2 regions of the Actinoplanes octamycinicus genome follow, and region 2 is predicted to be linked to the other one. Evidence: riboswitches for the same ligand, from Rfam matches in the RefSeq annotation. Region 2 holds a riboswitch; the other holds the start of a gene.

Region 1 (5,811 bases), 1.8 Mb from region 2:
TGGTCGGCCCGGACAGGCCGAATCCCGGGATGGCCGGGACGACCACGTGGAAGTGCTCGGCGAGCCGGTCGACGACGTCGAGGAACTCGACGGTGGAGCCGGGCCAGCCGTGGGTGAGCACGATCGGCAGCGCGGCCGGGTCGGGGTGCCGCAGGTGCATGAAGTCGACCCGGTCGCCGCCGATCTCGGTGACGAACTGCGGGTACGCGTTCAGCTCGTCCTCGTGGGCGCGCCAGTCGAACTTGAGCCATCGGTCGGCGAGGGCACGGACCCGGGCGAGCGGGATGCCGTAGTCGTCGCCGGCGCCGGGCAGCTCGTCGGGCCAGCGGGTGCGGGACAGCCGGTCGGCCAGGTCGTCGAGATCGGACTGCGGGAGATGGAGCCGGAATTCGTTCATACGACTAACGTTAGAGCATCTAACGTTAGTCAGTCCAATGTTACGCTGGACACATGGACCATCTGCCGAGCTGGCTGCTCACCCAGACCGCCGCGCACGCGCACCGGCTGGTCGGCGACGGATTCGCCGCGGTGGGGGCGCGCGGTTATCACTACCGCTTGCTGGAGTCGCTGCTCGCCGACGGGCCGGCCAGCCAGGCGGCGCTCGGGCGGCGCACCGGCATCCACCTCAGCGACCTGGTGGGCGCGCTCAACGAGCTGGAGGCGGACGGCTATGTGGCGCGCTCGCCCGACCCGGCGGACCGGCGGCGCAACGTCATCACGGTGACCGAGAAGGGTCAGGAGCGGGCGCGGGAGCTGGCCGAGCGGGCGGCGGCGATCCAGGACGAGTTGCTGGCGCCGCTGACCGCGCAGGAGCGCGACCAGTTCACCGCGCTGCTGAGGAAAGTGCTGGCCGGCGCTTCCGGCCGTACGCCAGGGGTGTGAAAGAGACAGGGCCGCTCCCGGAGAAAACCGGAAGCGGCCCTGTCACCTGAGCCGGAGCGCTAGCCCGCGGGCCGGCGATAGCCGGCGATCGGACCGCGATCGATCGTCGCCATCCGCACGTGGTCGCCCGTGTGCGGAGCGTGCACCACCATGCCGCCACCGATGTAGATCGCCACATGGTGCACGTCGGAGTAGTAGAAGACCAGGTCACCCGGCCTCAACTCGCTCCGGCTCACCGATTTCGTGGACCCCCACTGGTCCTTGGTGTAGTGCTCGAGATGCACGCCGACGGCCTTCCACGCCTCTTTCGTCAGACCCGAGCAGTCGTAGCTGTTCGGACCCTCGGAACCGAAGACGTAGGGCTTGCCGATCAGGTCGCAGGCCCGCTGCGCGGCCCGGCCACCCTTGTCGTTGGTGTAGTCCACCGGGCACGGACCGGTCTTGAACGGACCGTCGTCCGTGTCGCCGTACGCCTTGATCCGCAGTTTCTGCAGGGAGGTGATCTCCTTCTCGATCGCCGACTTCTTGGTCTTGAGGTCGGTGTCCCGAGTGGCGATCTCGGACGCCAGAGCGTCCAGTTTCTCCTTGTCGGCTGCGTACTTGTCGCGGAGCTTCACGACGTCGCCGATCGACTCCTGACGGTCGCTGGCCAGCTGCTCGAGGAGCGAGAGCTTCTCGGTCAGCGCGTTCGGATCACCGCTGAGGATCGCGCCGAGGGCGCTCGGCGGACCCTGCATGTAGGCGTCCGAGGCCAGGCCGCGCACCTCCACCAGGGCCGCGTCGACCTGCTTCTGCAGCGGAGCGAGCGTCTGGTTCAGCTGCTTCTGCTGCTTCTGCAGTTTGAGGAGCTTGCCGTGCACGTCGTTGTAGTCCTCGATGACGGGCTCGAGCTCGTTCCACTGCTTGTCGATCTGATCTTCGACGCTGCCCGGCGAGGGCGTGGCGTGGGCAACGACAGGTCCGGTGAGAACGAGTCCGGCAGCGGCCACCGCGAAAAGCAGGCCGCGTAGTCCGCGTTTCACGTAGGTGCGTTGTCCTTTCTTCCACTCGGCCGCCGACCGGGTTAGCTGACGGGTTCGAGCGGGAAGCACGCCCGGCCGCGGGAACGCGGCTTCACCCCACACACCTGGGTCCCCGGCTCGCCGTTGCGGCGATTAGGCGGTGGTTCGTCAGATCGGCCGGTTGGACGATGGGGGGCTGCCGAACCGGGGACCACCGTACTCGGATCATGCGGGCAAATGAAGCTTGCCCGCGTGGCGATACCGCCCGCACAGCGAGCGGCACTCAGAGTGACCGGAACGGCCAGGCATCCAGGGCCTGCCCCAGCCAGGGCACCACCAGAATCACCGTGGGTAACACCAGCAGACCGGCTGCGGCGACCCCGGCGAGCACCGACAGACCCCTCGAGGTGGGCGCCGGACCGGCCAGCCGGTCGAGCCTGCGGGAGCGCGATTCACCCGCCGGGTCGGCCGGGGCCTCCTCCGCCAGGGGGACGGCGTCGGACAGCCGGGCCAGCGCGGCGCGCAGCGGGACCGGCCCGGTCCGCCGCCGGGCCGCGTCGTCGGCCACCATCTCCAGCAGCAGATGCACCGCGTCCAGCGGCGCCCGGGACCGCAGCGGGCGCGGCACCGCCTGGTAGAACGCGGTGAACGACTCCATCACCAGCTCGTGCCGGTGCCGCAGGTGCGCCTGCTCGTGGGCGAGCACCGCGTCCACCTGCTCGCGGTCCAGGATCCGCAGCACCGCGTCGCTGAGCACCACCCGGGGCTCCCGGCCGGGCACGCAGTAGGCCAGCGGCAGCGCGCCGTCCAGCACCCGCACCTCGGCGCCGCCCAGCTCGCGGTGCCGCTCCACCCGGTCCAGCAGGTCGACCAGGGTGCGGTGCCGCTCGCGGCGGGCCCGGGCCCGGGCACTCACCCGGATCAGCGAGATCAGCAGCCGGATCACGATGGTGGCCGCGACCGCCAGCGAGAACACCAGCGCCGCCACGGTCCACGGGTGATCGGCGCCGGCCGCCCGGGTCAGCTCCTCCGGGGCGGCCAGGACCACGCCGAGCGCGCAGAGCACCGCGGTCAGGGTGAGCGCCTGCCAGAGCAGGACGGCGGCGACCGGGGCGCGGTCCGGCCAGCGGGCGCCGGCCAGAACGCCCGGGACGACCAGCGACAGGGTCAGCCCGAGGGTTCCGAGGAGGAGTGCGGTCACGTCTCTTTCGGCGTCGCGTTCAGGGCGGCTTGGATCGCGCCGGGGGGCAGCTGACCGAGGAAGTATGCCAGCGCGGCGTCCTGATCGGGGGACGCGCTCAGGGCGTCGAGCATCACGGCCGCGGTCATCTCCTCACGGGACTGGGCCGCGGCGTACTGGTAAGCCCTGTCCGCTTTCATCTGGACGACCAGCTTCTTCTTGGCGAGACGGTCCAGGACCGTCATCACCGTCGTGTACGCCAGATCCCGGTTCTTGCTGATCCGCTCGTGCACCTGTCGCACGGTCAGCGCCTCGGGAGCGTCCCAGAGCTGCGTCATGACCTCGCGTTCGAGATCGCCTAGTGCCATGTGACCCATCCTACTAGGGGCAGTCGTACTACGTCTCGTAGTATCTACTACGAAGAGTCGTAGAGGGGGACACCCGATGGACGTGCTCGACCTGACCCGGCTGCAGTTCGCCGTCGTGACGATCTATCACTACCTGTTCGTGCCGCTGTCGATCAGCCTGTCGGCGGTCGCGGCCGGTCTGCATCTGGCCTGGTTGCGCACCGACTCGCGGAAGTACCTGGATCTCACGAAGTTCGTCGGGAAGCTCTTGATCGTCACCTTCGCCGTCGGCGTGGTCACCGGGCTCGTCCAGGAGTTCCAGTTCGGACTGGGCTGGAGCGCCTTCGCCAAGTTCTACGGTGACGTGTTCGGCCCGACCCTCGCGGTCGAGGGGATGCTCGCGTTCTTCCTGGAGGCCACCTTCCTCGCGGTCTGGTATTTCGGGTGGGGCCGGCTGCCGCGCAAGCTGCACGCCGCCACGATCGTGGTGGTGGCGGTCGGGACGCTGCTCTCCGCCTACATCATCCTGGCGGCCAACTCGTTCATGCAGAACCCGGTGGGGTACGAGCTGGACGCCACCACCGGCCGCGCGCACCTGACCAGCTTCTCCGCGCTGATGACCAACGAGGTGGTGCTGGCCGCGTTCCCGCACACCATGGCCGGCGCGGCGATGGCCGGCGGCGGACTGCTGCTCGCCCTCGGGGTCTGGCGGCTCACCGCGGACCGCGGGTTCCGGCCGCTGGCCCGGCTCGGCGCCTGGCTGACCCTGGTCGGTGGGGCGCTCACCGCGCTCACCGGCGACCACCTGGGCAAGGTGATGACCGCGGTGCAGCCGATGAAGATGGCGGCGGCCGAGGCGCTCTACTCGACCACCACCGGGGCGCCGTTCTCGGTTCTCGCGGTCGGCAAGCTCGGGCACGACAAGCCGTTCCTCACCGTGGAGATCCCCCGGCTGCTGTCCTTCCTGGGCACCGGCTCGTTCGACGGGACGGTGCAGGGGATCGACGACCTGCAGGCGCAGTATGTGGCGCAGTACGGGCCGGGCAGCTACGTACCGATGATCCCGGTGGCGTTCTGGACCTTCCGGCTGATGATGGGCGCCGGGATCGCCGGGATGATCCTCGCGGCGTACTACCTCTGGGCCTCAGCCGAGAAGAAGTCACGACTCCCGCTGCTTCCCGCCGTCCTGCAGAGGGGCGCCGGGGTGCCCGGCTGGGCCAAGCGGATCCTGCTGCTCTCGCCGCTGCTGCCGGCCGCGGCCAACACGTTCGGCTGGATCTTCACGGAGACGGCCCGGCAGCCGTGGCTCGCCTTCGGGATCTCCAAGGTCTCCGACGGGATCTCCCCCGGGTTGACGAGTGCCGAGGTCATCGCGTCGCTGGCCGGGTTCACCGCCGTCTACGGGCTGCTCGCCCTGGCCTGGTTCAAGCTCGTCGTCCATCTCTCGACGAAGCCGCTCAGTCCCGAGATCTCGGACAAGTCGCCCGTTCCCGAGCCCGCCCCGGCCTACTAGGAGACCGTCGCATGATCACCTTCTGGTTCGCGATCCTCGTCCTCGCCTGGGTGCTCTACTTCGTCCTCGAAGGCTTCGACTTCGGCGTCGGGCTGCTCGCCCCGTTCCTCGGCCGCGACGAGCACGAGCGCGGCGCGGCGATCCGCACCATCGGCCCGTTCTGGGACGGCAACGAGGTGTGGCTGGTCGCCGCGATCGGCGTCACCTTCGCCGCCTTCCCCGACTGGTACGCCGTCCTGCTGTCCGCGCTCTACCTGCCGATGGTCGGCATCCTGCTGCTGCTCGCGGTCCGCGGGGCGGCGCTGGAGTTCCGCGGCAAGCACGACTCCCCCGCCTGGCGCCGCCGCTGCGACCGGCTGCTCGCCGGGTCGTCGGCCGGCGTGGTGCTGCTCTGGGGCGCGCAGCTCGGCGTCTTCGTCCACGGCCTGCGGATCGACGCCGACGGCGTGGTGATCGGGAACGGTCTCGGCCGCAGTCTGGCTCCGCTGCTCACCCCGGCCGCCGGGCTCGGTGCGCTGGCCGCGTTGCTCGGCACGGTGCTGCTCGGCGCGACCTTCCTGGCGCTGCGTACCACCGGCCCGGTCCGGCGCCGCGCGGTCGCCCTGGCCCGGCACGGCGGCAACGCCGGCACGGTCGGCCTGCTCCTCGCCGGGATCGCCACCGGCTCGCGGCTCGCGCTGGTCGCCGCGGTGCTCTGCCTCATCGCCGGGATGCTGGCCCGGCAAGGACGGGAGGGCGTGGCGTTCGCGGCGACCGCGCTCGGGGTGGCCGGGTCGGTGGTCGCGGTCTTCACCGCGCACGGGGCGGTGGTGCTGCGCAGCACCCTGGATCCGCGCTGGTCGCTGACCCGGGAGGCGGCCGCGGCCAGCCCGTCCGCGCTCAAGCTGA
Region 2 (5,811 bases):
CCCTCGTGCCCCTTCGCGATCTCGACGAACGATTGCGCCGCCAGCGCTCCGAGGTGCCGGCCGAGGTTGCCGTCGGACAGGCCGAGCAACCGCTTGAGGTAGGGGAAGTCGGCCCGACCCGCCTCGTCGAGCACGGTGAGCAGCGCGAGCCTGGTCTTCTGGTGCACCCACTCGTCGAGTTCGAGAGCGGGATGTGGCACAGGGTCAGTCACTCGATGGTCCGCTCACGCGCGCGCTCGACGAGTCCGGTCACCACCAGCGCCAGGCCGCCACCGGCCATGACCGCGGGCAACAACCAGTCGAACGGGAGCGGTTGGCTCGCCAGCCAGCCGAGGATCATCACGGTACCGATGATGCCCGACCGCAGAGCCAACGACTTGTTGCGCTGCCACAGGGCCATGAACGTCAACACGGACGCGGGCCACAACAACTGCCGCGCGAACGGATAGAACCAGAGCAGGTTGCCGACGACGATCACGCCGAGCAGGATGGCGGCGGTCCTGCCGTACGACAGGCGGCCGGCTCCGACGCCGGTGCGGCGACGCCGGAACCGGTCGATGCAGGCGAGCGCGAGCAGCGCGACCACGCTGCACAGCACGTAGAACAGCGGCAAGGGCACGAAGCTGTAGTCACTCAACCCGTCATAACCGGCGAAAATCACCACCGTCACGCCGAAGACCAGCAGTGGCGCGGAGGTTGCCCGCCGGGATGCCCGCACCCGCTCCCGTAGCTCGTCGAATCTCTGCCGTTCCTCCAGCACCCTGCCGACCCGCCTCTCTCCACCAGAGAGGACTCTGCCGGAGAGAGTAGATGCCGTCAAGGGCGCGTCGCGTCCGGCCGGGTCGGCTAAGCGTTCTCCCGTTTGCGGGCGGCGGCGGAGACCAGGCGCTCGGCGACCACCAGCTGGTCCAGGCCGAGGCGCTGGGCGCTGTCGCGCAGGATCCGGTGGGCCTCCTGCACGCCGCATCCGCGCTGCGCGATGATCACGCCGATCGCGCGGTCCACCGCGGCGCCCTCGGTGCGCGCCTCCCGCCGGTGCAACTCGCCGAGCAGCAGCTCGGCCTGCCCGGCCACGGCCATCGCGGTGAGCAGCAGGTCCGGGCCGATCTCGCCGGGCCGGCCCAGGCAGACGCTGAGCGCGCCGACCGCGGTCCGCCGGACGTCCAGCGGGATCGCGGCGACCGCCCCGATGCCGTCCGCGCGGGCCGCCCGGGTCAGCTCCGGCCACCGCTCGTCGGCCCCCAGGTCGTCCGAGGTGACCAGCGCGCGGGTCCGGGCGGCTTCCAGGCCGGGGCCGGTGCCTCCGCCGTACTGAAGACGGTCTGACGTCTCCCCGGCGGACCCGGCGGCCGCCACCGTGACCGGACCACCCTCACTGATCAGCGCGACCGCGCAGCGGGTCGCGCCGGGCAGCGCGCCGGCGATCAGCGCGGCCAGCCGGTCGAGCGCCTGCTGCAGCGTGTCGGCGGTCAACAACCGCATGGTGACCTCGTGCAACAGCCCGGCCAGCTCGACCGGGTGCGGGCCGCCGGCGCCGAGCAGATCGGCGCTGCCGTGCCGGGGCCGGCCAGCGGCGACGAGGCGGCGCGGCCGGCCGGACACGGTCACCCCGGAGGGGGTGGCGCGCCGGTGGGACCGGGTGCCGCGCTGCGCGGCCGGTACGCGACGTTGCGGTACAGACACTCGACGGATACTGCCATGTCGATCCGCCGGAGGCGCGGTTCGGTGCCCCGATCGGGGGGTGTTGCCCGTTTAAACCCTCTGTGCCGGGAACGCTCAAAAAAGCCGGAGCGGGAAAAACGACTCGGCCCCCGGCGAACCGGGGGCCGAGCCGAAGAGATGCCGGTGTGCAGGTCGCCTCGCGGCGAGTGGCTCAACACGGCTCCAGCCGAACGGTATTCCGTGCAGGCGATGGGTGAGGCCCGGGGACACTGGGCACACCGGCATCCGTTCACAACCTTCGGCACCGGCCCATGATTCCGATAGCCGTTGTGACCTGGCTTACAGCCCGGTAGCGGCTGGCCGTTTGCCGCGCGCGGTCCCGGGTAACCCTGGCGCCGTGACCGACGAAACCACCGGCGACAACGCCCGCCTGACCGCCTTCCTCGACGACGCGTACCGCGCCGAGGAACGGATGAGCAGCGGCGACCTGCAGCGCCGGGCGATCGCCGAGGACCTGCCGGCCGCCCTGCTCACCCGGATCGACGCGCTGCCCGAGGGCGAGTACCTGCAGGACGAGGCCGACGAGGCGCTGCGCACCCTCTGAGCCGTCCCGCTCAGCCCTCCGCCTTCTCCTTGGCCATCGAGTAGGCCATCTGCAGGAAGTCCGAGACGGCGGTCGCGGTCAGCGCGGTCGCCGCCAGCCGGGTCAGCCGGGGCGCCAGCACCAGCCCGCCGGTCAGTCCGGTGGACACCCAGGCGGCCAGGCAGAACGGGCAGGTGAGCAGCTCGCCGATGCCGTGCTTGACGCTGCTGCCCTCGTCCCGGACCTCCTCGTTGAGCTCCGCGGCCCCGGCCGGTTCGGTGTACCGGGTGAACGGCGCCCGCAGCGGGCTGGTGACCGCGTCCTTGGCGAGCAGCCGGCTCAGCTTGTGGGTGGCGATCGAGATCAGCACCACGTCGCCCAGAGCGGGGCGTTCCGGAGGCGTACGGCCGGTCAGCTTGGCGGCCGCGGCCAGGCCGGCGGCGAGCGCGCCGTAGGCGCCCATCGCCACCAGGTAGCCGGCCAGCGGCCGGTGCTCGTGCGGCGCGTACGCCCGGGCCGTCTCCGCGGCACGGGCCTGCAGGCTGGTCATATGGGGGGTCCTTTCCGCACCGGGCGGGTCAGAAGTCCTGGGTGAGCCGGCCGGGGTCGATCTCGCGTCCCGGATAGCGCGCCTTGTACTCGGTCTCCAGCTCGGCGGTCCGCCGGAAGTGGTTCTCCAGCGCGGCGTCCGGGCCGTGCCGCAGAGTCTCCAGCCGGGTCCGGTACAGGCTGCCGAGCTCGCGGAACAGGTCGTCGTCGGGCAGGCTCACCGGGTCGACCCCGATCTCGAAGTCCACCGCCGCGCCGCCCTCGGTTCGCGGGTCCGTCATCGTGCACCTCCGCTGTCTCGATAGCCGCTGTTCGTCCAGGGGCTTGCCCGTGCGGGCGACCACCAAACCCGCCGGTAGTCTCGGGTGCATGAAAGGGCTGTGGACTCCGGCGTGGCTCGCCCGGCACCTCCTGGCGCTGGTGCTGACCGGGGCCTGCCTGGGGCTCGGCTGGTGGCAGTTCAGCCGGGCGACCGGGGGCAACTCGCTCAGCTGGGGCTACATGTTCGAGTGGCCGGTCTTCGCCGGCTTCGTGGTGTTCATCTGGATCCGCGAGATCCAGCTGCACCGCCGCAAGCTGGCGCCGCCAGAGGAGACCGCCGAGGAGCCCGCCCCGGCGCGCGACCCGGACGCCCCGGTCACCCTGGGCCGCCCGGTCCGGGTGGCCGTGCAGCCGGCCGCGGCGGACGCCGCCGACCCGGAGCTGGACGCGTACAACGACTACCTGGCCTGGCTGGCCGAGCACCCCGGCGCCCGGCCCGCCGACTACCCCGGCCGCCCCATCAGCAAGTAGCAGAAGCAGAAGGAGACCGCCGTGCAGGGCGCCCTCACCCGTTACCGCACCATCGCCTGGATCGTCGGCGTGCTCCTGATCGTGCTCGTGCTGGTCGGCATGCCGCTGAAGTACCTGGGTGACAACCCGGCGCTGGTCGCGCTGATCGGCCCGCTGCACGGCTTCCTGTACATGGTCTATCTGCTCTGCACCTTCGACCTGTCCCGGCGGGCCCGCTGGCCGTTCGGCCGAATGATCATCGTTATGCTGGCCGGCACCATCCCGTTCTTCTCGTTCTGGGCCGAGCGCCGGGTCACCCGGCATTGGGTTCCGAATGCCGCGCTCGAGCCGGCCCTGAACGATTAGTCTGCTTCCGGCGGTCGAAATAACGCTGCGCGCGGATCGAATAACAGCCGGTTATCGGGATTTAGTTCGCAAGACCGACTATTGGAAGAAAACACGCGGCGAGGTCTTGATTTTGTTTTCTTCCCCGATAAGTTGATGCGGTTGGTCCGGTCCGCAGCCACAAACCCTCCGGTGGCGCCGGCCAACGCCGCCGAATCTTGACCGGCGACGAACCCGTCGCCGTGGGAACCGGGGACCCACCTTCCGGGGTGAATCCGCGCCGAGGCGCGGTAGGGCGATCTTCCGGGCCCGAACCCGTCAGCTAACCCGGTAGGCGGCCACAAGCGGAAGAAAGGCCCCTGACCAGTGCCACACCCCCGTACCAAACTCCGGGCGCTGGTGGTCGCGCTGACCGCACTCGCGATCACCACGTCGGGAGCTGTGGCCGCTCACGCGGCCCCGTCGGAGAGTGAGCTCAAGAAGCAGATCGACCAGGCTTCGGAGAAACTCGAGGACGTCACCGAGACGTACAACAAGACCCGGCTCGACCTGAAGAAGACCAAGGCCGACGCGGTGAAGCTGACCGCCTCGCTGAAACCGGCCCAGGAGGCGCTGACCAAGGCCAGCGCCAAGATGTCGACGATCGCCACCTCGCAGTACATCACCGGCCGGGTCGGCCCGATGACCGTGCTGCTCAGCGGCAAGCAGGGCGAGCTGCTGGACCGGATGGGCTACCTGGAGCAGATCACCCGGGCCAACCAGGCGGACATCGACGCCTACACCGAGACCACCGAGACCTTCGCGCAGAAGCAGGCGGCCCTCAAGACCACCGAGCAGAAGCAGCAGCTCCAGGTCAAGGAGCTGGACGCGCAGAAGACGAAGATCAAGAAGGATCTTCAGAAGCTGTACGACATGCGCGAGGACCTCTACGGCAGCGCCACCGAGGACACCGGCTCGTACACCGGCAAGATCCCGCAGATCGCGGGCTCGGCCGGCAAGGCGGTCGCCTTCGCGTTCAAGCAGGTCGGCAAGCCGTACGGGTTCGGCGACGCCGGTCCCGACTCGTACGACTGCTCGGGTCTGACCATGGCGGCCTGGGCCGCGGCCGGCAAGTCGCTGCCACACAACGCGGCCGCCCAGAAGGGTGCCGTGCGGATGTTCAGCGACAAGAGCCAGCTCCAGCCCGGCGACCTGGTGTTCTACCGAGGTGGCGGGCACGTCGCGCTCTACGTCGGCGACGGCAAGATCATCGACGCGCCGTCGGCCGGCCGGGACGTGCTCTACCGGACGATCAACATCATGACCCCGGACAGCCCCGGGTACGGCCGGGTGTCGTAACCCGCCGCAGGAACGCCGAAGGCCGGCACCCCTCGGGGTGCCGGCCTTCGCTGCTGTGGTGGGTCAGGCGGCCTGCAGGCCCTCGGCCCGGGCCAGCTCACGCAGCCGGCCGAGCGCCTGGATCTCCAGCTGGCGGATCCGCTCGCGGCTGAGCGAGAAGCGCGAGGCCACCTCGGTCAGCGAGTGCTCGCGGCCGTCCTCCAGGCCGTAGCGGGCCCGCATGATGCCGGCCGAGCGGTCGTCCAGGTGGTTGAGCAGGCCCTCGATGCGCTGGCGCTCCAGTGCGCTCAGCACGATCTCCTCGGGCGAGGGGGCATCGCTGTCGGCCACCAGGTCACCCAGGTTGGTGTCGCCGTCGTCGCCGACCGGGGTGTCCAGGGACACGGTGTCCTGGGCCCACCGGGTCAGCTCGTTGACCCGCTCCACGGTCACGCCGAGGGCCGCGGCGACCTGCTCCGGCTCCGGGTCGCCGCCCAGCTCACGGACGAGCTGGCGGGTCACGTTACGCATCCGGTTGACGTCCTCGACCAGGTGCACCGGGAGGCGGACGGTGCGCTCCTGCT

The links. Region 2 has a riboswitch for cyclic di-AMP ahead of BJY16_RS14025 (C40 family peptidase). Riboswitches for the same ligand answer to the same signal wherever they lie in the genome.
Region 1: another riboswitch for cyclic di-AMP. It lies ahead of BJY16_RS21545 (C40 family peptidase); the one in region 2 lies ahead of BJY16_RS14025 (C40 family peptidase).

Annotation. Positions count from the first base shown of each region.
Region 1 covers NZ_JACHNB010000001.1:4,925,168-4,930,978, reverse strand. The annotation lists gene BJY16_RS21555 (epoxide hydrolase family protein) at 1-397, opposite strand, end outside; gene BJY16_RS21550 (MarR family winged helix-turn-helix transcriptional regulator) at 451-882, shown strand; gene BJY16_RS21545 (C40 family peptidase) at 942-1,904, opposite strand; cyclic di-AMP (ydaO/yuaA leader) riboswitch at 1,920-2,053, opposite strand; gene BJY16_RS21540 (M56 family metallopeptidase) at 2,167-3,084, opposite strand; gene BJY16_RS21535 (BlaI/MecI/CopY family transcriptional regulator) at 3,081-3,431, opposite strand; gene BJY16_RS21530 (cytochrome ubiquinol oxidase subunit I) at 3,508-4,923, shown strand; gene cydB (cytochrome d ubiquinol oxidase subunit II) at 4,935-5,811, shown strand, end outside.
Region 2 covers NZ_JACHNB010000001.1:3,126,378-3,132,188, reverse strand. The annotation lists gene BJY16_RS14065 (transcriptional regulator) at 1-212, opposite strand, end outside; gene BJY16_RS14060 (hypothetical protein) at 209-760, opposite strand; gene BJY16_RS14055 (GAF and ANTAR domain-containing protein) at 847-1,683, opposite strand; gene BJY16_RS14050 (hypothetical protein) at 2,060-2,266, shown strand; gene BJY16_RS14045 (DUF1360 domain-containing protein) at 2,277-2,795, opposite strand; gene BJY16_RS14040 (DUF6158 family protein) at 2,824-3,075, opposite strand; gene BJY16_RS14035 (hypothetical protein) at 3,164-3,586, shown strand; gene BJY16_RS14030 (DUF3817 domain-containing protein) at 3,608-3,931, shown strand; cyclic di-AMP (ydaO/yuaA leader) riboswitch at 4,127-4,262, shown strand; gene BJY16_RS14025 (C40 family peptidase) at 4,277-5,248, shown strand; gene BJY16_RS14020 (sigma-70 family RNA polymerase sigma factor) at 5,312-5,811, opposite strand, start outside.